DNA from 2 places in the Blautia sp. Marseille-P2398 genome. Region 1 is predicted to be linked to the other one. Evidence: riboswitches for the same ligand, from Rfam matches in the RefSeq annotation. Region 1 holds a riboswitch; the other holds the start of a gene.
The links. A riboswitch is a leader RNA that binds a small molecule or an ion and turns the genes downstream of it on or off. The one in region 1 is predicted to bind ZMP and ZTP.
Positions count from the first base shown of each region.

Region 2: another riboswitch for ZMP and ZTP. It lies ahead of ACESZG_RS09095 (IMP cyclohydrolase); the one in region 1 lies ahead of ACESZG_RS06005 (formate--tetrahydrofolate ligase).

Region 1 covers NZ_CAXSTD010000004.1:35,439-48,153, forward strand. The annotation lists gene ACESZG_RS05980 (DUF4867 family protein) at 1-325, shown strand, start outside; gene ACESZG_RS05985 (L-fucose/L-arabinose isomerase family protein) at 419-1,900, shown strand; gene xylB (xylulokinase) at 2,045-3,502, shown strand; gene ACESZG_RS05995 (LysR family transcriptional regulator) at 3,614-4,549, opposite strand; gene ACESZG_RS06000 (aspartate ammonia-lyase) at 4,647-6,089, shown strand; gene ACESZG_RS06005 (formate--tetrahydrofolate ligase) at 6,198-7,883, opposite strand; ZMP/ZTP riboswitch at 8,048-8,133, opposite strand; gene ACESZG_RS06010 (hypothetical protein) at 8,303-8,383, opposite strand; gene ACESZG_RS06015 (DUF6783 domain-containing protein) at 8,430-8,483, opposite strand; gene ACESZG_RS06020 (DUF6783 domain-containing protein) at 8,460-8,552, shown strand; gene ACESZG_RS06025 (aminotransferase class I/II-fold pyridoxal phosphate-dependent enzyme) at 9,171-10,628, shown strand; gene speE (polyamine aminopropyltransferase) at 10,631-11,491, shown strand; gene ACESZG_RS06035 (saccharopine dehydrogenase family protein) at 11,488-12,715, shown strand, end outside.
Region 2 covers NZ_CAXSTD010000006.1:179,282-191,996, forward strand. The annotation lists gene ACESZG_RS09090 (phosphoribosylaminoimidazolecarboxamide formyltransferase) at 1-1,046, opposite strand, end outside; gene ACESZG_RS09095 (IMP cyclohydrolase) at 1,176-1,889, opposite strand; ZMP/ZTP riboswitch at 1,961-2,041, opposite strand; gene ACESZG_RS09100 (peptidoglycan recognition family protein) at 2,132-2,836, opposite strand; gene guaB (IMP dehydrogenase) at 3,083-4,540, opposite strand; gene ACESZG_RS09110 (DUF6106 family protein) at 4,650-5,153, opposite strand; gene groL (chaperonin GroEL) at 5,523-7,142, opposite strand; gene groES (co-chaperone GroES) at 7,274-7,558, opposite strand; gene codY (GTP-sensing pleiotropic transcriptional regulator CodY) at 7,974-8,759, opposite strand; gene topA (type I DNA topoisomerase) at 9,131-11,200, opposite strand; gene dprA (DNA-processing protein DprA) at 11,332-12,249, opposite strand; gene ACESZG_RS09140 (YifB family Mg chelatase-like AAA ATPase) at 12,270-12,715, opposite strand, start outside.

The DNA of each region.
Region 1 (12,715 bases):
GCTGCTTATCGGAAGTCAGCAGGATATCACAGATGATTTTACATATGATACTTCTAAGATCGAAGCATTCCTGGTACCTGCAGGAACAGGTATTGAAGTATATGCAACTACACTTCATTATGCGCCATGCAATGTACAGGATGGCGGTTTCCAGTGTGTAGTCGTACTTCCGGCAGGAACCAATACAGATCTTACATTTGAGACAGCTAAGACAGGCGAGGACAGCCTGCTGACAGCTAAGAACAAATGGCTCATTGCACATGAAGATGCGGCAATCGAGGGTGCAGTAAACGGACTTCGTGGAGAGAATATCACCATTGACTGAGTTGCTCGGAATCTGTGGCAGTAGAGTATCAGAATATAGTAAATGAATAACAAAATCATATAAATACATATCAAATATGGAGGAATTTATATTATGAACAATATACCAGTAGTAAAACTTGGATTAATCGCAGTAAGCCGTGACTGTTTTCCGATTCAGCTTTCTGAAAAGAGACGTGCAGCAATCAAGGAAACTTATAAAGGTGAACTTTATGAATGTCCTGTAACTGTTGAGAACGAGAAGGATATGGAGAAAGCTCTTGAAGATGTAAACAAAGCAGAGTGTAATGCGCTGGTTGTTTTCCTTGGAAACTTCGGACCTGAAACTCCTGAAACTCTGATCGCAGAGAGATTTGACGGACCTTGTATGTATGTAGCAGCAGCAGAAGGTGACGGTGATATGATCAACGGCAGAGGTGATGCTTACTGTGGTATGCTTAACTGCTCCTACAACTTAAAAATGCGTCATCTGAAAGCATATATTCCGGAATATCCTGTTGGAACAGCAGATGATATTGCAAAGATGATCGCTGATTTCGTACCGGTTGCACGTGCAGTCATCGGTGTCAGCAATCTTAAGATCATTACTTTCGGACCACGTCCACAGGACTTCTTCGCATGCAACGCACCTATTAAAGGCCTCTATGAGCTGGGTGTTGAGATTGAAGAGAACTCAGAGCTTGATCTTCTTGTTTCTTTCAAAGAGCATGAAAATGATCCTCGTATCCCGGAAGTTTGTGCAGATATGGCAAAAGAGATGGGCGAAGGCAAATATTATGCTGACCTTAATGTGAAAATGGCACAGTTTGAGCTTACACTTCTTGACTGGGCAGAGGCTCATAAGGGAGCAAGAAAATACGTTGCATTTGCTGACAAATGTTGGCCTGCATTCCCGTCACAGTTTGGATTTGAACCTTGCTATGTAAATAGCCGTCTGGTTTCCAGAGGAATTCCGGTATCCTGTGAGGTTGATATCTACGGAGCACTCAGCGAGTACATCGGACTTTGCATTTCCAATGATGCAGTTACACTGCTTGATATCAACAACTCTGTTCCACAGTATATCTATGATGAAGATATTAAAGGAAAATACGATTATAAGCTTACTGATACATTTATGGGATTCCATTGTGGAAATACTCCTGCATGCAAGATGTGTGATTCCAGAGCTGTTAAATATCAGCTGATCCAGCACAGACTTCTTGAGCCGGCAGGATCTGAACCAGACTTCACAAGAGGAACTCTTGAAGGTGATATCGCTGCATCTGACATTACATTCTATCGTTTACAGTGCAATTCCGAGGGCGAGCTGGTTTCTTATGTTGCAGAAGGTGAAGTACTGGATGTACCTACAAGATCATTCGGTGGTATCGGTATTTTCGCAATCAAAGAAATGGGAAGATTCTACCGTCACGTACTGATCGAGGGCAACTATCCGCATCATGGAGCAGTTATGTTTGGACATTACGGAAAAGCATTCTATGAGGTAGTGAAATTCCTTGGACTGGATGTTAAGAAGATTGGCTATAACCAGCCGGCAGGCGTAAGATACCCGACAGAAAATCCATGGGGTTAATGAGAAATCAGTAAAACGGATGATTAATGTTCATGTGAAGTGAATGAATCTGAATACAGAATAAATAAACTGACACTATATTAAAGGCATCCCGGGGCTTTGCTCTGGGATGTATTAGATTAGAAATAGAAAAGGAGAGCACTTATGTATTATATCGGTATTGATCTTGGTACTTCCGCTGTAAAACTTCTTCTTATGGAAGAATCAGGAAAAATCTGTAACATCGTATCCAGAGAATATCCTTTATTCTTCCCACATCCGGGCTGGTCTGAGCAGAAACCGGAAGACTGGTTTGCGCAGAGTATGGAAGGTATGAAAGAGCTGACAAAGGATATCGACAGAGCGCAGGTAGCAGGAATTGGTTTTGGCGGCCAGATGCATGGTCTGGTAACACTTGACAAGGATGATAATGTGATCCGTCCTGCAATCCTCTGGAATGACGGACGTACAGGCGAAGAGACAGAATATCTGAATACAGTGATCGGAAAAGACAAACTTTCACAGTATACAGCAAATATTGCTTTCGCAGGCTTCACAGCACCGAAGATCCTCTGGATGCAGAAAAATGAGCCTGAGAACTTTAAGAAGGTAGTAAAGATTATGCTTCCTAAGGATTATCTGGCATATCGTCTGTCCGGTTCTTTTTGTACAGATGTTTCTGATGCTTCCGGTATGCTTCTTCTTGATGTGAAGAACCGCTGCTGGTCAAAAGAAATGCTGGAGATCTGTGGAATCACAGAAGAGCAGCTTCCGAAACTGTATGAGAGTTGGGAAGTAGTAGGAACTCTGAAACCTGAGATTGCGAAAGAACTTGGATTCAGTGAGAATGTAAAAGTTGTTGCAGGTGCAGGTGACAATGCGGCAGCTGCTGTAGGAACAGGTACAGTTGGTGACGGTCAGTGTAATATTTCTCTTGGAACATCCGGAACTGTGTTTATTTCCAGTAAAAACTTTGGTGTGGACGAAAATAACGCACTTCATTCTTTCTGTCATGCAGATGGAAGCTATCATCTGATGGGATGCATGCTCAGCGCAGCTTCCTGTAACAAATGGTGGGCAGAGGAGATTCTTCAGACAAAGGATTTCGCAGCAGAGCAGGCTCCAATTCAGAAGCTGGGAGAGAATCATGTATTCTTCCTTCCATATTTGATGGGAGAACGTTCACCTCATAATAATCCTGATGCAAGAGGTGTATTCTTCGGAATGTCCATGGACAGCACAAGAGCAGACATGACACAGGCTGTTCTGGAAGGTGTTGCCTTTGGTCTTCGTGATTCCCTGGAAGTTGCAAGAAACCTTGGAATCAAGATTGAGAGAACCAAGATCTGCGGTGGTGGAGCTAAGAGCCCACTGTGGAAGAAGATCATTGCAAACGTTATGAACCTGAAGGTTGATGTTCTGGAGAACGAAGAAGGACCGTCCATGGGTGGAGCTATGCTGGCAGCAGTAGGCTGTGGTGCTTACCCGGATGTAGAAACCATCGGTAAGAAATTTGCCAAAGTTGTTGATACGGTAGAACCGGATCCTGAACTGGTTGCAAAATATGAAGAGAGATATCAGAAGTTCAGAACTCTGTATCCGGCGATGAAGCCATTGTTCTAATCGAATATCTGCCTGACATACTGGGGTTGTTGTGCTTATTTAGCACAACAACCCCATTTTGACGTACATCTGATGATAACCAATCACCATAACCTATTTGATTATGACATATCAGGAAAAGGGCAGCTTCAGGAATTCTTCCATGGCTCTGCTGATATAGCGGCCTTTCTTCCAGTAAAAAAACACAGTGCGTTTACTGCTCTGACCGGGCAGCTTATAAAAAACAAGTTCTGAATTTGTTGGAACTCTGGAGAGCAGAAGATCCCCGATGAAAGTGATACCCATTCCCAAACATGCAATATTATAGGCAGTCATCTGCTGATCCAGGCGAAATACTACAGAAGGCGAAAAGTGATTTTCCTGACAAATGGTAAGTGCACGCTTACCGGTATCATTATCTGAACGAAGAATAATAAATGGTTCGTTCTCGAATTTGTTTAATGGAACAGAAGGAATATGAGAAGAACGGAACTGCCCGTTCCGGATTTCCTCAATAGGAATCTGATATTCCTGCAGTCTGGTATTTACTGAATAATTTTTGGGAACCGCTAGAAGAAGTTGTTCTTTCTGGTAGATATAATGTTCAAAAATCTGGTTATCCAGAATACAGTTATCAATCACCAGATCTAACTTTCCGGCCTGGAGAAACTGGGATAGCTTTGCTGTACTTTCTTCTACAAGAGAAATTTGAACATGGGGGAATTTTTGGGAAAAATCAGCAATAAGGGGAGGCAGAATCCACGAAGAAAAAAAGTTACTGCCACCTACATTAAGAGTTCCTGTTTTGAGATTTCCCAGATCCAGTAGGTAGTTTTCGAGATTATTTTCAATATCCATGACTTTTTCAATAGCCTGTATATAATGTTTTCCGACTTCAGTTAACTGTAAAGGTTTGGTACTTCGATCAAAAATAGGATAACCAATGCGGTTTTCCACACGTTTTACATTTGCACTTAAAGAAGGCTGCGAAATGAAAAGAGCAGCAGCAGCTTTGGAAAAGCTTTTTTCCTTGTATACCTCATAGATGTATTCCATTCCCTGAAACATATAAACTCCTCCGATATATAACTTAAACACTATATATTTTATAAAAATATATGTATTTGATTATATTATAGCAGAGATATATAATGAGGGCAAATACATGGGAGGGCGAATAACTATGAAAAAAACAGACTATCGTGTAGAAAGGGATTCTATTGGTGTAAAGGATATTCCGGAAGATGTATATTATGGAGTACAATCCTTACGTGCGGCTGAAAATTTCCACATTACGGGGCTGAATATGCATCCGGAAATTATTAACAGTCTTGCATACATAAAAAAAGCAGCAGCGATAACCAATTGTGAGGTGGGGCTTCTTGAGAAGAAAAAAGCACAGGCGATTGTCCAGGCATGTGATGAAATTGTTTCAGGAAAATTCCATAATGAATTTATTGTGGATCCTGTTCAGGGAGGAGCTGGCACATCTTTAAATATGAATGCCAATGAAGTAATTGCAAATCGCGCGATTGAGATACTGGGAGGAAAAAAGGGCGATTATACAATTATAAATCCTAACGATGATGTGAATTGTGGACAGTCTACCAATGACGTTATTCCTACTGCCGGTAAAATGACTTCTCTTCGTTTGTTGCAGAATCTGAAAAAACAGCTTCTTCGCCTCTATGATGCTCTTAATGAAAAAGCTACAGAGTTTGATCACATAATAAAAATGGGGCGTACACAGATGCAGGATGCAGTACCAATTCGTCTGGGACAGGAATTTAAGGCATATTCGGTAGCGATCATGCGTGATATCCACAGAATGGATAAAGCAATGGATGAAATGCGGACTCTTAATATGGGAGGTACTGCTATTGGAACAGGAATTAATGCAGATGAGGGCTATCTGAGAAGAATTGTTCCAAATCTCACTGAAATATCGGGAATGGACTTTATACAGGCTTTTGATCTGATTGATTCCACTCAGAATCTGGATCCATTTGTAGCTGTTTCCGGTGCTGTGAAAGCATGTGCGGTAACTCTTTCCAAAATGTCAAATGATCTCCGCCTTATGTCCTCTGGTCCTCGTACTGGATTTGGAGAAATCAATCTTCCGGCAAAACAGAATGGCTCTTCTATTATGCCGGGTAAAGTCAATCCGGTTATTCCTGAAGTAGTTAATCAGGTGGCTTTTAATATTATTGGTAATGATGTTACGATTACTATGGCTGCAGAGGCTGGTCAGCTGGAATTAAATGCCTTTGAGCCGATTATTTTCTATTGCATGTTCCAGTCTATCGATACTCTTGGCTATGCAGTCCAGACATTGGTGGATAATTGTATTGTAGGAATTACGGCAAATGAAGAAAGATGCCGTTATCTGGTAGAAAACAGTGTAGGTATTATCACTGCAATCAGCCCCCATCTTGGATATCAGAAGGCTGCGGATATTGCAAAAAAGGCAATTAAGACAGGCGAATCTGTAAGAAGTCTGATTCTGAAAGAAAAGCTTATGGACGAGGATGAACTTAATCGCATTCTGGATCCGATCCATATGACGGAACCTGGTATTTCCGGAAAAGATTATCTTATAAAAAAATAAAGAAAAAAACAGGCGGGAAAATCTTCCCGCCTGTAAAATCGTCTGGACACATATCATATATAAATATGATTTTTATATTTTTGAATTATTCGATTGATTTCAACCGGATTAGAACAGACCTGTGATCTTACCTGTCTCGTCTACGTCGATTCTCTCAGCAGCCGGAACTTTAGGAAGACCTGGCATTGTCATGATCTCGCCTGTAAGAGCTACGATGAATCCTGCACCAGCGGAAATCTTCAGGTTACGTACTGTAACTTCGAAGTCAGTAGGAGCACCCAGTTTGGTCTGGTCATCTGTTAAGCTGTACTGAGTCTTAGCTACACAGATCGGGCAGTTGCCGAATCCAAGAGCTTCTAACTGTTTCGCCTGTTTCTGAGCGTTAGCTGTCAGAACTACTTTCTTACCGCCATATACTTTCTGAACGATCTGGTTCAGTTTGTCTTCGATAGAACCTTCCAGTTCATATGCATAGGAGAAGTCGTTTGGTTCTTCAACAAGACGGATAACTTCTTCTGCAAGTTTGATTCCGCCTTCGCCGCCTTTTGCCCATACTTCAGAAAGAGCAACGTTAACGCCCAGTTCTTTACATTTAGCTTCTACAAAGTCAAGCTCTGCTTTTGTATCTGTAGGGAATGCGTTGATAGCAACAACACATGGAAGTTTGTATACGTTTTTGATGTTGGAAACGTGTTTTAACAGGTTCGGGATACCTTTTTCAAGAGCTTCCAGGTTTTCATTGTTAAGGTCAGCTTTAGCAACGCCGCCGTTGTATTTCAGGGCACGTACTGTAGCTACGATTACAACTGCGCTTGGTTTTAAACCAGCCATACGGCATTTGATATCAAGGAATTTCTCAGCACCAAGGTCAGCACCGAAACCAGCTTCTGTGATTGCATAATCAGCAAGCTTCATAGCCATCTTTGTAGCTGTTACAGAGTTACATCCATGAGCGATGTTTGCGAATGGTCCGCCATGTACGATTGCAGGAACGTGTTCCAGAGTCTGTACAAGGTTTGGTTTCAGAGCATCTTTTAACAGGGCTGTCATAGCGCCTTCTGCGTGAAGGTCACCTGCTGTTACAGGTTTCTGCTCGGAAACTTTTCCGTATGTATATCCGATGATGATCTTGGATAATCTTTCTTTCAGGTCTTTGATGTCGCTTGCAAGACAGAGAACTGCCATGATTTCAGATGCAACTGTGATGTCGTATCCGTCTTCACGAGGCATACCGTTTGTCTTTCCGCCAAGACCATCTACTACGTTACGAAGCTGACGGTCGTTCATATCTACACATCTTCTCCATGTGATCTTACGTGGGTCGATGTTTAATGCATTGCCCTGGAAGATATGGTTATCGATCATAGCTGCCAGTAAGTTGTTAGCTGCGCCAATGGCATGGAAGTCACCTGTGAAGTGAAGGTTAATATCTTCCATAGGAACAACCTGTGCATATCCGCCGCCTGCTGCACCACCTTTTACACCGAATACCGGTCCTAAGGATGGCTCACGAAGAGCTACCATAACACTCTTGCCAAGTCTCTGCATACCATCTGCAAGACCTACAGTAGTAGTAGTTTTACCTTCTCCTGCTGGAGTTGGGTTGATAGCTGTAACGAGGATTAATTTTCCATCCTTCTTATCACTTTCTTTCAGAAGATTGTAGTCGATTTTTGCTTTGTATTTTCCGTACTGCTCCAGATATTTGTCGTCAATACCTGCTTTCTCTGCGATCTGAGTAATTGGAAGCATCTCGCATTCCTGTGCAATTTCAATGTCTGATTTGAATCCCATAATTGTTTTTCTCCTTTCGTTTCCGCATAACATGAAAAACTTCTGTTGCTGTTCACTCCGCGATCAGCAACAATTATTAATTGAAAGAAGTATTGGCCGGTCTGCCTGGTATTCCTGATTTCTGCCCTGAAAGTTATAAAAAAAGGCCAGTATCTGAATATTTCAAATACTGCCCAGACGGTCGGCTCCCACAAACCTCCGACTCCACGTGGTTTGCACTCCACTCTTTCCGTCAGTACTCGAAGGTTCTTTCAATTGATGAATACAATATATCATTTTGAGAAAAAAATGTCAAGAAAATTTTGTTGAAACGTCAAAAAATGTGAGTAAACTGGATAAAAGTTGTGCAAATTGATAAGAGAAGAGAATCGTAATCCCTGGTCATGAAAGAAAATACGTTTTCTCAAGGAAAGAAATTGTTAAAAAATAAACACAGTTTTCCCTGATAAATGAAGAAAATATAAAAAGCGGGTAAAGCTAGAGCGTGTCTGAAAAATCATTCCCGCAATCTGTACGCCCCCACTTTGCGGGATATTTCACCCGAATTCAGTTGCCGTAGCCCGCTACGGCGCCCTCATCCGGGCAAAATATCCCACAAATTGTGACGCACATCTTGCAGAAAGCCTTTTTCAGACACGCTCTAGTGCAAAATATGGAAAATGGAATTGACAACAGTTCAGAAGATATGTTATTCTCATCTTTAGTATGAAAAGACACTATCGTTTTCATGCAAATATTTGCTCACATTCAGAGACAGTTTCTGAATGTTAAGCCATACGGACAGGCGGGGCAGTTGCCGGGTGGGAGACACCACATTATTGATTGAGTTAGAAGCTCAAATTTTATAAGTTGATTACTTTATAATAATCAGTGCGTAAGCACACATCATCTTGTGAAACGGTCAATAAGAGCATAGCATATATTTGCCAGCGATTGAAGACGACAGCAGTCATGAATATTTCAGAATACGGGAACAGGCACAGGATACAGACGGATTTATACGGGAAATCCGGTCAGTATATAAAGAGACAGAGCCTGAGAAATTCTATAGATCATGAGAGAAGCAGATGGTGAATGAACTTATCTGCTTCTTTTTTGTGCAGATATAGCAAATATAAAGGATATGGTTGGAGATAAACGCTTTGCGAGGATGTGTCTCACATGCGTTCGACTTGAATATATAGAGAAATAATTGAATCATTGTGCCGGTTTGAGGCAGTATACAATTGCTGAATGATAGAACTGTATTTGCCGGTACATGACGACAGGAAAAGAGGAACATGTCAAATGGATTATGAAAGACAACAGCATGCGCCCATATATGAAGCACTGGAACGTTTCCGAAAGAAGAGAGTCGTTCCCTTTGATGTGCCGGGACATAAAAGAGGAAGAGGAAATCCGGAGCTTGCACAGTTGCTGGGAGAGAAATGTGTGGGGCTGGATGTTAATTCTATGAAGCCGCTGGACAATCTCTGCCACCCGGTTTCGGTGATCAGAGAAGCGGAGGAGCTTGCAGCAGATGCTTTTGGCGCAGCGCATGCATTCCTTATGGTAGGAGGAACCACATCTGCAGTGCAGAGCATGATCCTGTCTGTCTGCAAGGCAGGGGATAAGATCATTCTGCCGCGAAATGTACATAAAAGTGCCATCAATGCCCTGGTACTGTGCGGTGCAATTCCGGTTTATGTAAACCCGGAGGTGAATGCGCAGCTGGGCATTTCCCTTGGCATGGAAGTCAGTCAGGTGGAGAAGGCTATGGATGAGAATCCGGATGCGGTGGCAGTTCTTGTAAATAACCCTACCTATTATGGAATCTGTTCGGATCTGCGGACTATCGTAAAGAAGGCTCATGCAAGAGGAATGAAGGTGCTGGCAGATGAGGCTCATGGAACCCATCTTTATTTCGGCAGAAACCTTCCTGTATCCGGAATGGCGGCAGGTGCTGACATGGCGGCAGTTTCCATGCACAAATCCGGCGGAAGTCTGACACAGAGTTCGCTGCTGCTTTTGAATAAGAGTATGAATGCAGAGAAAGTGCGCCAGATCATCAATCTGACTCAGACCACAAGCGCTTCTTATCTTCTGTTGTCCAGTCTGGATATCTCCAGAAGAAATCTGGCACTCAGGGGAGAGGAAGCCTTTGAAAAGGTTGCAGGGATGGCGCAGTATGCCAGAGAGGAGATCAATGAGATCGGCGGTTATTATGCATATGGTATGGATCTGATCAATGGAACCAGTGTTTTTGATTTTGATGTTACAAAACTCTCCATTTATACACTGGGAAATGGGCTGGCAGGTATTGAAGTTTATGATCTTCTCAGAGATGAATATGATATTCAGATTGAGTTTGGAGATATCTGTAATATTCTGGCTTACATTTCCATCGGAGACAGGCTTCAGGATATTGAGAGACTGGTAGGGGCACTGGCTGATATTGAACGTCTGTATAAGAAGGACAGCACAGGTATGCTTTCCGGGGAATATATCGCACCTGCAGTGGTGGCGTCTCCACAGCAGGCATTTTATGCGGAGAAAGAATCTCTGCCCATGGAACAGGCGGCAGGCAGGATCAGCGGTGAATTTGTTATGTGTTATCCTCCGGGAATCCCGATTCTTGCTCCTGGAGAAATGGTGACACAGGAAATTGTAGAATACATTCTTTATGCAAGAGACAAAGGCTGTTCCATGCAGGGAATGGAGGATCCGAAGGTAGAAAATCTTCAGGTCCTGAAAGGGGGTATCTGATCATGGAATTATGGTATTCCGAGTTCCATACAGGAAATGTAAAGCTTTCTGTCCGGATTAACCGACAGTTATTTTCAGGGGAAAGTGAATTTCAGAGAATCGATGTGTTTGAGTCTGAAGAATTTGGAAGATTTGTGGCTCTGGACGGTGAGATCGTATTTTCTGACAAGGATGAATTTATTTATGATGAAATGGTCACGCATGTGCCAATGACAGTACATCCCAATGTAAAAAATGTTCTGATCATCGGCGGCGGTGACGGTGGAGTTGCCAGAGAACTGATCCATTATCCACAGATTGAGAGCATTGATGTGGTGGAATCCGATAAAATGTTTGTGGATGTATGTGCGGAGATGTTTCCGGATATTGCCCAGGGACTGAAGGATGAGAGAGTCAACATTTATTATGAAGACGGCCTTCGGTTCCTGCGGAATAAAAAGGCCAGATATGACCTGATCATCAATGATTCCACAGATCCGCTGGGACATACAGAGGGACTTTTTACAAAGGAATTCTACGGAAGCTGTTATAAGGCTCTCAGAGATGACGGAATCATGGTTTATCAGCATGGAAGTCCTTTTTATGATGAGGATGAGGTGGAATGCAGAAAGATGCACAGAAAGGTTTTCCGGTCATTTCCGGTGAGCAGGGTTTATCAGGCACATATCCCTACCTGTCCCTCGGGATACTGGCTTTTTGGATTTGCATCAAAGAAATATCATCCACTGGAAGATTTCAGGCCGGAGAGGTTTGATAATCTTAATATAGAAACATGGTATTATACAACAAACCTTCACAGAGGAGCATTTATGCTTCCAAAATATGTAGAAGATTTACTGGAAGAGGAGGAAAACAGTTTATGAGCAGATTATTGGTAATCGGATGTGGTGGGGTAGCTTCAGTGGCAATTCGCAAATGCTGTCAGAACAGCGATGTTTTTACAGAGATTATGATCGCAAGCAGGACAAAGGAAAAATGCGATGCACTCAAAGAGAAGATTGAAAGTACAACGAAGACAAAAATTGAGACAGCAAAGGTAGATGCGGATAATGCAGCAGAGGTCGCAGAATTGATCAGAGCCTATAAGCCGGATGCTGTCCTGAATGTGGCACTTCCATATCAGGATCTTACCATCATGGATGCATGTCTGGAAGCCGGTGCGGATTATATTGATACTGCCAATTATGAAGCAGAGGATACAGAAGATCCCACATGGCGTGCAATCTATGAAAAGAGATGTAAAGAAAAAGGCTTTACTGCATATTTCGATTATTCCTGGCAGTGGGCTTATGATGAGAAATTTAAGGAAGCAGGACTGACTGCTCTTCTGGGAACCGGTTTTGATCCGGGTGTTACCAGTGTATTCAGTGCTTATGCCCTGAAGCATTATTTTGATGAAATCCATACCATTGATATTCTGGACTGTAACGGCGGTGATCATGGATATCCTTTTGCCACAAACTTTAACCCGGAGATCAATCTTCGAGAGGTTTCCGCAAATGGTTCCTACTGGGAAGACGGACATTGGGTAGAAACAGAGCCTATGGAATTTAAATCTGTCTACGATTTCCCTGAGGTAGGAAAGAAGGATATGTATCTTCTTCATCATGAAGAGATTGAATCACTGGCAAAAAATATTCCGGGAGTACAGAGGATCCGTTTCTTTATGACATTCGGACAGAGCTATCTGACACATATGAAATGTCTGGAAAATGTAGGAATGCTTTCCACCGCACCTGTGGAATTTAATGGACAGGAGATCGTGCCGATCCAGTTTTTGAAAGCTCTTCTGCCGGATCCTGCATCTCTGGGTCCGAGAACAGTGGGTAAAACAAATATCGGCTGTATTTTCACAGGTGTTAAGGACGGAAAAGAGAAAAGTATTTATATTTATAATGTATGTGATCATCAGGAATGCTATAAAGAGGTGGAATCCCAGGCAATCTCCTATACAACAGGTGTTCCGGCTATGATCGGTTCCATGATGGTAGTGACCGGACAGTGGAAGAAGCCGGGTGTATTTAATGTGGAAGAATTTGATCCGGATCCATATATGGAAGCACTGAACAAATGGGGACTTCCATGGA
Region 2 (12,715 bases), on a different contig from region 1:
TTATCACTGAATGGGAAGAATGCATCAGATCCCAGTGTAACATCCGTCATCTGATCCAGCCATGCACGTTTCTCTTCCTTTGTAAATACTTCCGGTTTCTCTGTGAAAGTTTTCTCCCACATACCATCAGCAAGTACATCCATATATTCATCCCCGATATAAACATCAATGGCATTGTCACGTTCCGCACGTGAAATTGTATCTTTAAATGGCAGATTCAGCACTTTCGGACACTGGCGAAGGAACCAGTTGTCTGCCTTCTGTCCTGCAAGTCTTGTACAATGTACACGTGACTGCTGTCCTGCACCAACACCGATAGCCTGTCCATCTTTTACGAAACATACAGAGTTGGACTGTGTATATTTCAGGATAATCAGAGAAATCTTCATATCTCGTTTTGCTTCCTCTGTAAGCTCTTTATTCTCTGTCACAATATTGGAAAGCATTGCATCATCGATTTCAAGCTCCTGACGGCCCTGCTCAAAAGTTACACCAAATACTTCTTTGTGTTCCAGCGGAGCCGGTACAAAGTTCTCATCAATCTGGATCACATTGTAGTTACCTTTTTTCTTCTGCTTCAGGATCTCCAGCGCTTCCTCTGTGTATCCAGGTGCAATAACACCGTCAGATACCTCTCTCTTGATCAGAAGTGCTGTATCTTTATCACACACATCAGAAAGAGAAATAAAATCACCAAAAGAGGACATTCTGTCAGCACCGCGAGCTCTTGCATAAGCGCATGCTAATGGTGAAAAATTCTTCCAGTCCATATCATTTACCCAGTAGATCTTTGCCAGAGTCTCTGTAAGAGGAAGTCCTACAGCAGCACCGGCAGGAGATACATGTTTAAAAGATGTAGCAGCAGGAAGTCCTGTTGCTTTCTTCAGATTGGATACCAGCTGCCAACCATTAAAAGCATCCAGGAAATTGATATATCCCGGTCTTCCGGAAAGGATCTTTACCGGAAGCTCAGATCCGTCTGCCATATAAATTTTTGCAGGTTTCTGATTCGGGTTACAGCCATATTTTAATTCGAATTCTTTCATTATATAAATCCTCCGTATGAACCAAATAAGTATTTTAAAATTAATTCCTGTAAATAATTTCTTACTGCGAAAGCATCGTCTTATGTTCACAATAATCTATGAGCACTATCTGTACTCAGTAAGTGACTATTATTTATTCTTATTAATGATCTTGCTTTCGTACTTACCTGTCTCAATATCAATATATCTTACAAACAGAGATACTTTGTTATCTTCGTTCAGGCTGTTCCAGAGAAGTTCTGCAAACTCATCCATATCATCCGGAATTGCTACCAGTTTCGGTTCGCCTTCAAAGCTTGGAAGTGGATTTCCGTCACATTTATAAGTATGGATGAAATGTCCCTCTCCTGCAATGGCATTCTCGTATGCAAATGTGTATCTGTTACATGCATCCGGATTTCCGTTGTTGCTCTTGAGAATTGACATTGCATAGTTGAATTTTCCGTTCTCTACGTGCATAACACCGGAGATACGAGGTGTATAGTTCGGACCGTCCGGCTCGAATTCTCTGCTTCTTAAGGACTGCTCAAAAGTAAGCTGATGATCCATTCCCTCATAAATGGTATCTGTCTGATCTCCGTTAGTTACGATTGTTTTGTTTCCCAGTACACGTACAGGTGCATAGATGATCAGACTCGGATCTGTAAGTTTGGACGGATCAAACGCCTGGGTACGGATTCCCTCACCATCCTCTACAAATACTCTGTTTCTGCTGTTCTCGCTTCTGCCCATGATGAAATAAGCTGTCACTGCTTTCTTACCGTCTGCGGAACGTCCAATCACAATTCCTCTGCCAGGATAGGAATTCTCTTTCAGTTCTTTTTCCAGTGATAACATTTCCATAATTTTTCTCCTTTTCGTTAAAAATAAGGTTAAAAAAAGCCTGGGAAACCTATTTATTCATTGAATAATTTCCAGGCTGCCCAGGCGGTCGGCTCATATACTCGCTGCACTCCCTGTAGGTAATCCTACTTCCGCCAGTCATGCAGGCACTGTTGTGAAAAAAATCACACGTTGTTATTATAGTACAATACTTCTTTGTGGATTTCAAGGCAAATTTTTTTGTACTGTGCTGAATTTTCGTTTTACTGAACATCCTGCAAACCATAATCAACATCAATCTGCGCCGCAATATCCGATTTCATCTGTATCCATGCATCCGGATTCTCCACATAATATTTCGGACAGTTTTTTCCGGTAACATCATAATGCCGGATCACATTCTCTGATGTAAGCCCAAACCGCACACACAACCACGCAGAAAGCTTCACTGCCGAATCATAAGTTGCCTCATTGAATTTCCCCGTCTCATCCGGATGACAGCACTCGATGGACAAAGTATCTACATTACGTGAGTTCGTCGCATAGGACATCTCTGACGTAGGAATACACTGCACCACTTCCCCATCCAGCCCCACCACAAAATGACTGCTCACCTTTGTGTCATGAGTAGTCGCCAGATTCTCGAAGTAGTTCCTGTTTGCAATGGCTGTTGCCCCCGGATTTGCAGTATAATGAATGGCAATATACTGTACACTCTCAATGGGAATCTGCGGTCTGGAATATTCATTCGGTGTCAGCAGTTCCACATCTATGTACGGCGCCCCTTCTTTCTGCCATTGTTCCGGTCCGCCTGAAGAATCCGCATTATCTGTTCCTGACTGTTCCGCATCAGAAATCATCGTGTCAGAATTATGTAAAAAGTCCCCAATACTCCATCCATTTTCACTGGCCCGATTTATTATGATCCACCCGATCAGAACTATGATCACGAGCAGCATAAGGCTCATAAGAATTCTCTGATTTCTCTGCCTTACTCTGCTGCTCTTTCGTCTTTTCGACCTGCTGTTTTTCTTTTTTACTGCAGTTTTCCCTGTTCTGGTATCTGTTTTTTTCTTTTTGTTTGTATGCTTTTGCATTTTTACCTTCTCTTACGGGATTTTACTCCCTGCAAAAAATACCCCGGCCGGCATGCCTGGAAATCTTATTTCTTTCCATCAGCAGCCAGCCGGGGCATATATTACACCTGAAATTTATTATTTGTCATCTACGCTATAGTTCGGAGCTTCTTTTGTGATATGAATATCATGTGGATGAGATTCCTTAAGAGATGCAGCAGAAATCTTGATGAATCTGCCTGTTTCTTTAAGCTTCTCAATAGTTTCTGCTCCACAATATCCCATACCGGAACGGAGACCGCCCATGAGCTGGAATACAGTATCCTCAACATGTCCTTTGTAAGCAACACGTCCTTCTACGCCTTCCGGAACAAGTTTCTTCGCATTCTCCTGGAAGTAACGGTCTTTACTTCCGTTCTCCATAGCTGCGATAGATCCCATACCGCGGTATACTTTATATTTTCTGCCCTGATACAGTTCGAATGTTCCCGGGCTCTCGTCGCATCCTGCAAACATACTTCCCATCATGCAGACATTCGCACCGGCTGCGATTGCCTTTGTGACATCTCCGGAATACTTGATACCACCGTCTGCAATGATCGGGATTCCATATTCTTTTGCAGCTTCGTAGCAGTCCATAACAGCAGTGATCTGCGGAACACCGATACCTGCAACAACTCGTGTGGTACAGATAGATCCAGGTCCGATACCAACCTTAACTGCATCTACACCGGCCTCGATCAGAGCCTTTGTCGCAGCACCTGTTGCTACGTTACCTGCGATCACCTGCAATTCCGGATATGCTGCCTTGATCTCGCGTACAGCCTTCAAAATGTTCTCTGAATGTCCATGTGCAGAGTCAATAACAATCACGTCTACAGATGCCTTTACAAGTGCATCAACACGCGCAAGTACATTAGCAGTGATTCCTACCGCAGCACCGCAGAGAAGACGTCCCTGCTCATCCTTTGCAGCCAGAGGATATTTGATCTGTTTCTCAATATCTTTAATAGTAATTAAGCCTTTTAAGTTAAAGTCATCATCTACAATAGGTAATTTCTCTTTACGTGATTTTGCCAGAATCTTCTTGGCATCTTCCAGTGTAATTCCTTCTTTGGCTGTGATCAGTCCCTCAGAAGTCATGCACTCTTTGATCTTCTTGCTGAAATCTGTCTCAAACTTCAGATCACGATTAGTAATGATTCCGACCAGTTTTCTGCCCTCTGTGATCGGCACACCGGAGATACGGAATTTTGCCATTAACTCATCTGCGTCCTTAAGTGTATGTTCAGGAGATAAATAGAAAGGATCTGTGATAACACCGTTCTCAGAACGTTTTACCTTGTCTACCTCTTCTGCCTGCGCTTCAATGGACATATTCTTATGAATAATACCAATACCACCCTGTCTCGCCATAGCGATTGCCATGCGATGCTCGGTTACTGTATCCATTCCTGCACTCATCATAGGAATGTTCAGTTTAACCTTCTTTGTTAAGTAAGTTGTGACATCTACCTGATTCGGAATTACCTTTGAATATGCCGGAACTAACAGCACGTCATCAAAAGTAATGCCTTCACCAATGATAGTACCCATTGCATTTCCTCCCTTGCGTATATGAAATTAAATTACTATTGTAATGTAAAAAGGAACCAGCAACTGGTCCTTTTATTTTCAACAAGTGTAACAAAAATCAGATTCTATGTCAATCCAAAAAAACTTTGCTCGGTGCTGAATTTTTCATAGCCTGTGCAAGTGCCTCATCCGGTTCCAGGATGATCTTGCATAAATTTCCGTCCAGTCTTGTGATAACACCAAAGCGTTTATGCTCCGGATTTCCTGATGAAAAGTCCAGTACTTTCATGTTCTGGTTTCCGTTGTAATAGTCCATTCTGTGGGAATCCAGCGGTGCTGCCAGATCTGCTTCTGATAATTTGAAGCTCTTTACTTTCTTTCTTTTTGTCTTTGACATGATCATGTCGATGTCAAAATCGCCATTGATAAACAGATATTCATATTCTACATCTGTTTTCGGGATTACAAAATAGCATGCAATTCCAAGCGCTACGGCAATGATCAGTGCCAGCGGTGTGATGATAAGTCCGGCAAATACTGCCAGCACTGTCAAAACGATCAGACCGTATTTGAGCAGGCTGTCTTTAGCCGTCTTATCTTTCTTTACCAGTAATTCTGAATACAAATCGCCCATTGTTTCGTCTCCTTTTCATTTGTTCAGCTGTTGAAAGCAGCTTTTTTTGCACAGCATATTTAACAATTATATTTTATTCATCATGCTGTTTTTCTGCATTATATCACAAAACGGAACCATCGTCTATGACGACGGTTCCGTTTCACATATTTCCGCCTGCGCTGTTTTTATCTATAGCAATCCTCGTAAATAATGCATTTAAGACAGTTCAGCAGAGTGCGAAAGACAAGGAAGATATCTGCAGGCGTGCTGACACATGGCAAAGATATCTGACGCAGGATTTCACACTCTGATGGGCTGGATTAAGATGCATTATTTCAGAGAATTGCTATAAGCATACTGCGGTATAATTTTATCGTTTATTAAAGATTACATCATTCCCATTCCCGGGTTAGCAGCCGGTGCAGGTGTGTCTTCTTTAATAATTGCAACAGCAGATTCTGTTGTAAGTAATGTAGAAGCAACGCTTGTAGCGTTCTGAAGAGCGCTTCTTGTAACCTTTGCAGGGTCAAGGATGCCTTCGCTTACCATGTCTACATATCTTTCATTCAGAGCATCGAAACCGATTCCTGGTTCGGATTCTCTTACTTTGTTGATGATTACGGAACCTTCAAGTCCTGCATTTGCAGAAATACGGAACAGAGGAGCTTCCAGAGCTTTCAGGATGATATTTGCACCTGTCTTCTCGTCACCTTCCAGAGTTGCTGCAAGTTTTGCAACTTCTTTGGATGCGTGGATGTAAGCAGATCCACCACCTGCGATGATACCTTCTTCTACTGCTGCTCTTGTAGCTGCAAGAGCATCTTCCAGACGAAGCTTCGCTTCTTTCATTTCTGTCTCAGTGGAAGCACCAACACGGATAACAGCTACGCCGCCAGCCAGTTTTGCAAGTCTTTCCTGTAATTTTTCTTTATCAAATTCAGATTTTGTTTCTTCAATCTGTCCACGGATCTGAGCAACACGGTTTGCGATTGCATCTTTGTCACCCATACCGTCAACGATAACTGTGTTCTCTTTTGCAACTTTAACAGATTTTGCACGTCCTAACTGCTCCATAGTTGCGTCTTTCAGTTCCAGACCAACTTCTTCGGAGATTACCTGGCCGCCTGTAAGGATTGCGATATCCTGAAGCATTTCTTTTCTTCTGTCACCATATCCCGGAGCTTTGACAGCTACTACCTGGAAGGTTCCTCTTAATTTGTTTACAATCAGAGTTGTAAGAGCTTCTCCCTCTACATCTTCAGCAATGATAAGAAGTTTCGCACCAACTTTTACGATCTGCTCCAGTAATGGAAGGATTTCCTGGATGTTGCTGATCTTCTTGTCTGTGATCAGGATATATGGATCTTCCAGATTTGCTTCCATTTTTTCCATATCTGTTGACATATATGCGGATACATATCCACGATCGAACTGCATACCTTCTACAAGGTCAAGTTCTGTGTGCATTGTCTTGGATTCTTCTACTGTGATAACGCCGTCTTTGGAAACTTTTTCCATAGCATCTGCTACTAATTGTCCAACAGTCTCATCGCTTGCGGAAATAGATGCAACGTTTGCAATCTGTTTCTTGCCGCTGATTGTCTGGCTCATGTTCTTGATTGCTTCTACAGCTACATCTGTAGCTTTCTTCATTCCTTTTCTGAGGATGATCGGGTTAGCGCCTGCTGCCAGGTTTCTCATTCCTTCGTGAACCATAGCCTGTGCAAGAACAGTAGCTGTTGTTGTACCATCACCTGCTACATCGTTTGTTTTGGAAGCAACTTCTTTGATCAGCTGTGCGCCCATGTTTTCGAATCCGTCTTCCAGTTCAATTTCTTTTGCGATTGTAACACCGTCGTTTGTGATAAGCGGAGCACCGTATGGTTTGTCAAGAACTACGTTTCTTCCTTTCGGTCCTAATGTTACTCTTACTGTATCAGCTAATTTATTTACACCAGCTTCAAGAGCTGCTCTGGCTTCTGCGCCGAATTTAATTTCTTTTGCCATGATAATATGACCTCCTGATTCAAATTTTGATCTCTATGAATTCTTTCTGATACTTAGCCGGTATTTCATGTTACATCCTGTAAATATTATCTTATAAGTATCTTCATTTATGTTTTCTATTTTGATATTGCTTATTTAACAATTGCAAGAATATCATTCTGTTTTACGATAATGTATTCTGTGCCATTCATCTTTACTTCTGTTCCTGAATATTTGGAGTAGATAACTTTATCACCTACAGCTACTTCCATTTTTACTTCTTTGCCGTCAACAACTCCGCCAGGTCCTACAGCTACAACTTCTGCCTGCTGTGGTTTCTCCTGTGCCTGTCCCGGAAGAACGATTCCGGATTTTGTTGTTTCTTCTGCTTCAACCTGTTTTAATACAACTCTGTCACCTAAAGGTACTAATGTCATGATCTATATCCTCCTTTATTCTCCAACCTGGAATCTCTGTTACCGTCTCTGCTATTCTTAATATCCGGTAACTGTTTCGGCACTCTGTCTGATTCTGCCGATTTTTGCTAGCACTCATTTACTTTGAGTGCTAATCACTGTCCTTATATTATTGAAAATGAGTCGATTTCGCAAGTGCTTTTATCATTATAAAATAATCTATATTCTCCTTTTTACTTATATATACTCTTTTTTTCTTTTGTTTTCTTAATTTACAAATAATTTTGTCATATCTTCCTTGTCTTTCGCACTCAATTGAATTGTCTTCAAATACATTAATTAAGAGGCTTGCTATAATTCCTGTAACATAATAAAAAGACCGTCCACCATACAGCAGACAGCCTTCTTGCATTCATTATTTATGGAAGCTTCTATATCAGGATTTCTTATTTCTCTGAGCTTTAATCTCTTCCAGTTCATCAAAGATGACTTCATTCAGCACTTTAATGTAGGTTCCTTTCATACCGGAAGATCTGGATTCGATCACACCGGCACTTTCAAACTTCCTCAAAGCGTTTACGATAACAGATCTGGTGATTCCCACGCGGTCTGCGATCTTACTTGCAACCAGGATTCCCTCATCTCCGTCAAGTTCATCAAAAATATGGATGATTGCCTCCAGTTCGGAGAAAGATAAAGTATTAAAGGCAGATTTCACTACCTGCTGCTTTCTGTCCTCCTCAGCATTCTCCTCATGAACCGCTCTCATCATCTCAAGCCCTACAACGGTTGTTCCATATTCACTGACAATAATATCTTCAATATCATATGGTTTCTCATAACGATACATAAATACAGTACCCAGTCGTTCCCCTGCAATATCTATCGGATTAATGATTCCCTGATAACTGCTTGATACATGTTCAAATCCCAGTGTCTGAAGATTTACATTCTCTTTTGTTGACAGGACACCCAGAAATCTCTCGTTTAACAGGGAATCTACATATCCGCCAACCTTGTCCTCGATCAATTCAGTGATCTCCTCTACTCCCGGGCATAAACTGACACCCAGAACCTTTCCTTTTTTACTGAGAACCAGAATGTTGGAACTCAGTGTCTCCATCAGAACCTGACAGATGTCATTAAATACCACTTTGCTGGAACTGCTGTTATGCAGAAGTTTATTAATTTTTCTTGTTCTATCCAGCAGCTGAACACTCATATTGTCCTCCTTTCACCCTGTACATATCCGAAATCTTTCTGTCATTATTTCATAAATGAGCAGTCACTTTCTTTTGCTCGCAAGGAAGATTCAGACACACACGGTCATTAACATTACTGATACTTTGATTTTACACGTTTTAAAGTCAAATTACAAGACAAATTTTACTATTTTTTTATTTATTTTTGCTTTTCTGAAAATAGATTCCTTTTATAATATTATTCAATAAATATCATCATCAAAAATTCAAAGGATTGAAGACAAAAAATCAGAAAGTCACTGACTGTAAGACAAAAAACGGAACTGTTGCATTAATGAAATTCATTTTCAACTGCTGCAACAGTCCCATTTATAACATTTACAATCCGTTATTATTCTTTCTCGTCCTTTGCCTCTACATATCCACATGTCTCCTGGCTGCAGACAAGCTTATTCCCCTTTTCCACCATATAGCTTCCACATTTCGGGCATTTCTTTGCTGATGGTTTCTGCCAGGACATGAAATCACAATCCGGATTATCCTCACATCCGTAGTACTTACGTCCTTTTTTGGTTTTCTTAAGCACAATCTCTTTTCCACATTTCGGACATGCCACCCCGATCTTCTCAAAATATGGTTTGGTATTTTTGCATTCCGGAAATCCCGGACATGCAAGGAATCGTCCATGAGGACCATATTTGATCACCATATGTCTGCCACAGTTTTCGCAGATCACATCTGTCACTTCATCCTGAATATCAACCTTTTCAAGTTCTTCCTCTGCAGCATCTACATCCTTCTTCAGATCCGGATAGAAGTTGCTTACTACTGTCTTCCACTTTACAGTTCCTGCTGCCACACAGTCCAGAAGCCCTTCCATAGTCGCAGTGAAGTTTACATCTACAATACTCGGGAAAGCCTGTTTCATAATATTATTGACAACTTCCCCCAACTCTGTAACATACAGGTTCTTCTGTTCTTTTGCAACATAACGGCGGCTGATGATCGTTGTGATCGTCGGCGCATAGGTACTTGGACGTCCAATCCCCAGTTCTTCCATAGTCTTGACCAGAGATGCCTCTGTATAATGTGCAGGCGGCTGCGTGAAATGCTGTTCTGGTTTCAGTTCCTTAAGACTAAGCTTCATTCCTCTTTCAAGACTCTGATTCAGAACATTTCCTTTTTTCTGGTCCTCTTCATCTGTGTATACAGACATAAATCCGTCAAATATGATCTTGGAGGCAGAGACTGTAAAAATATACTGGTCTGCACCAATCTTTACAGATGTTGTTTCGTATTTTGCAGGAGCCATTCTGCTGGCCGCAAAACGTCTCCAGATAAGCTGATACAGTCTGAACTGATCTCTTGAAAGAGATTCCTTCAGTACAGCCGGTGTACGGCTGATGTCTGTAGGACGGATCGCTTCGTGAGCATCCTGGATCTTCTGTCCCTTTTTCACAGCTTTCTCAGACTTTGAAACATAATCCTCTCCGTACTGAGCAGTGATATATTCTCTTGCAGCAGCATCTGCTTCCTCTGAGATTCGGGTGGAATCTGTACGCAGATAAGAGATCACACCTACCGTTCCATTTCCTTTGATATCAATTCCTTCATACAGCTGCTGTGCCAGACGCATTGTCTTCTGTGTGGAAAAGTTTAAGGTCTTGGCTGCTTCCTGCTGTAAGGTACTTGTAGTAAAGGGAAGCGGTGCATTCTTGATCCTCTCGCCTTTCTTTACTTCATTGATCTCATATTCTTTATCTTTCAGAGAGGCCAGAAGTTTATCCATTTCCTCTTTGCTGTGGATATCCATCTTTTTATCTGTTCCATAAAACTTCGCCTGCAACGGTTTCTTCTCACCCTTCACCTGAAAATCTCCCTCCAGGCTCCAGTATTCTTCCGGAATAAACGCATTGATCTCATCTTCTCTGTCACAGATGATACGAAGCGCAACAGACTGTACGCGCCCCGCACTTAAGCCTCTCTTGACTTTTGCCCAGAGAAGCGGGCTGATGGTATAACCTACCATACGGTCAAGCATACGTCTTGCCTGCTGTGCATCTACCAGATCCATATCCAGGTCTCTGGCCTGTTTGATTGATGATTTTACTGCTGTCTTGGTAATCTCGTTAAAGGTAATCCTGTGCATCTTCTTCGGATCTTCTTTTAATGCCTGCATCAGATGCCAGGAAATTGCCTCTCCCTCGCGGTCAGGGTCAGTTGCAAGATAAATCTTATCTGCTTTCTTTGCAGCCTTGCGAAGCTTTGCAAGCAGTTCTCCCTTTCCTCTGATCGTTATATATTTGGGTTCAAAATCATGCTCAACATCAATTCCGAACTGACTCTTCGGGAAATCACGGACATGTCCGTTAGAAGCTTCCACATCGTAATTCGCACCGAGAAATTTCTTTATTGTTTTCACTTTTGCAGGTGATTCTACTATCACCAGATATTTCGCCATGCTACCTCTCCTAGTCGTAATCTGTTATTCTTCACAGTGTCCCTGAATGGGCACATTGCCTGACAGCGATATTGTTACATATGAAAATCGCCCTGCGCCGCAGAAACGTGAAGCACAATAATCATAAATCGTCAACTGTCTTTTACATAATAATGTCTCCCGCTCTCTCTTATGAGCCCCCGCAGTGTCAGTTCCACAAGACAGTTGCTTACCTGTGCCGGGGAAAAGCCTGTTTTTCTCACAATGTAGTCGGGATTTTTTGGTCGTAAATCGAGACAACTATACACCATATTCAAATCTCTTGCAAGTCCCAAGTTGTTTTTTTCACCGTTTTGTGTTACTTTTTCCATCGAAATTCCAAGTTCTTCCAGCATAATTTCCGGACAGTATGCAATCCCTGCGCCGTCGTAGATCAGCTTATGGCAGCCTCTGCTGAGTTCATCTGTCACTGCCCCCGGAATCGCATAGACCATCTTTCCCTGTTCCAGTGCAAATCCCGCAGTAATCAGCGAACCGCTGTTTTCTTTTGCTTCCACTACCAGAACTGCGTCTGACAAAGCACTGATGATCCGGTTTCGCGCCGGGAAATGCCAGGAAACAGGTCCTGAACCCAGTGGACATTCACTGATGATCCCACCATTTTCCCATAAGATCCTCTCATAAAGTTTTCTGTTAGATTTCGGATAGCATACATCAACACCACTTCCAAGCACCGCAAATGTAGGCATCTTTCCTTCCAGTGCGCCTTTATGTCCTTCTGAATCAATGCCAAGTGCCATACCGCTGATAATCTGGACTCCAGCTACACTTAACGCTTTCGCATACCGGAATGCCTGCATCCTTCCATAAGGACTGCACATTCTGGCACCGATCACTGCCACCGTTCTTCTCTTAGGATCAGGAAGTCTGCCTTTTACATAAAGCTTTGCCGGCATGGAGGAATACTGCTTCATTATCTGAGGATATTCCGGATCTGATTTCTCAATACATCGTATCTGACCTGTACTGTATTCTTCTGTATGATTATTTTTCACATCAGTTCTTTCCATATAAAATACCTCACTGACCTTTATTTTATGACAGAATCTTTGTCAAATGCCCTGTACGAAAGTGCTTCTCCGATATGATGACCGGCAATCATTTCTTCCCCTTCCATATCCGCAATTGTTCTGGCTACCTTCAGGATCCTGTGATAGGATCTGGCACTGAATGCGATTTTTTCAAAGGCTCTTGCCAGAAGTCGGGATGCGCTGTCTGTAAGAGGGCAGAATTTATCGATCAGACTGCTCTTCAGCTGCCCGTTAAAATTTATTTTCTCATCTTTATACCGTTCTTCCTGAATCTTCTGTACTTTTTCCACTCTTTTTCTGATAGCAGCGGAATTTTCTCCCTTTCTTCCACAGTGAAGCTGTGAAAAAGAAACCGGCGGTACCTCAGTGCTGATATCAATTCTGTCCAGAAGGGGGCGACTGATCTTTCCCATATAATGTGTGATCTCACCTGCTGTACAGGTGC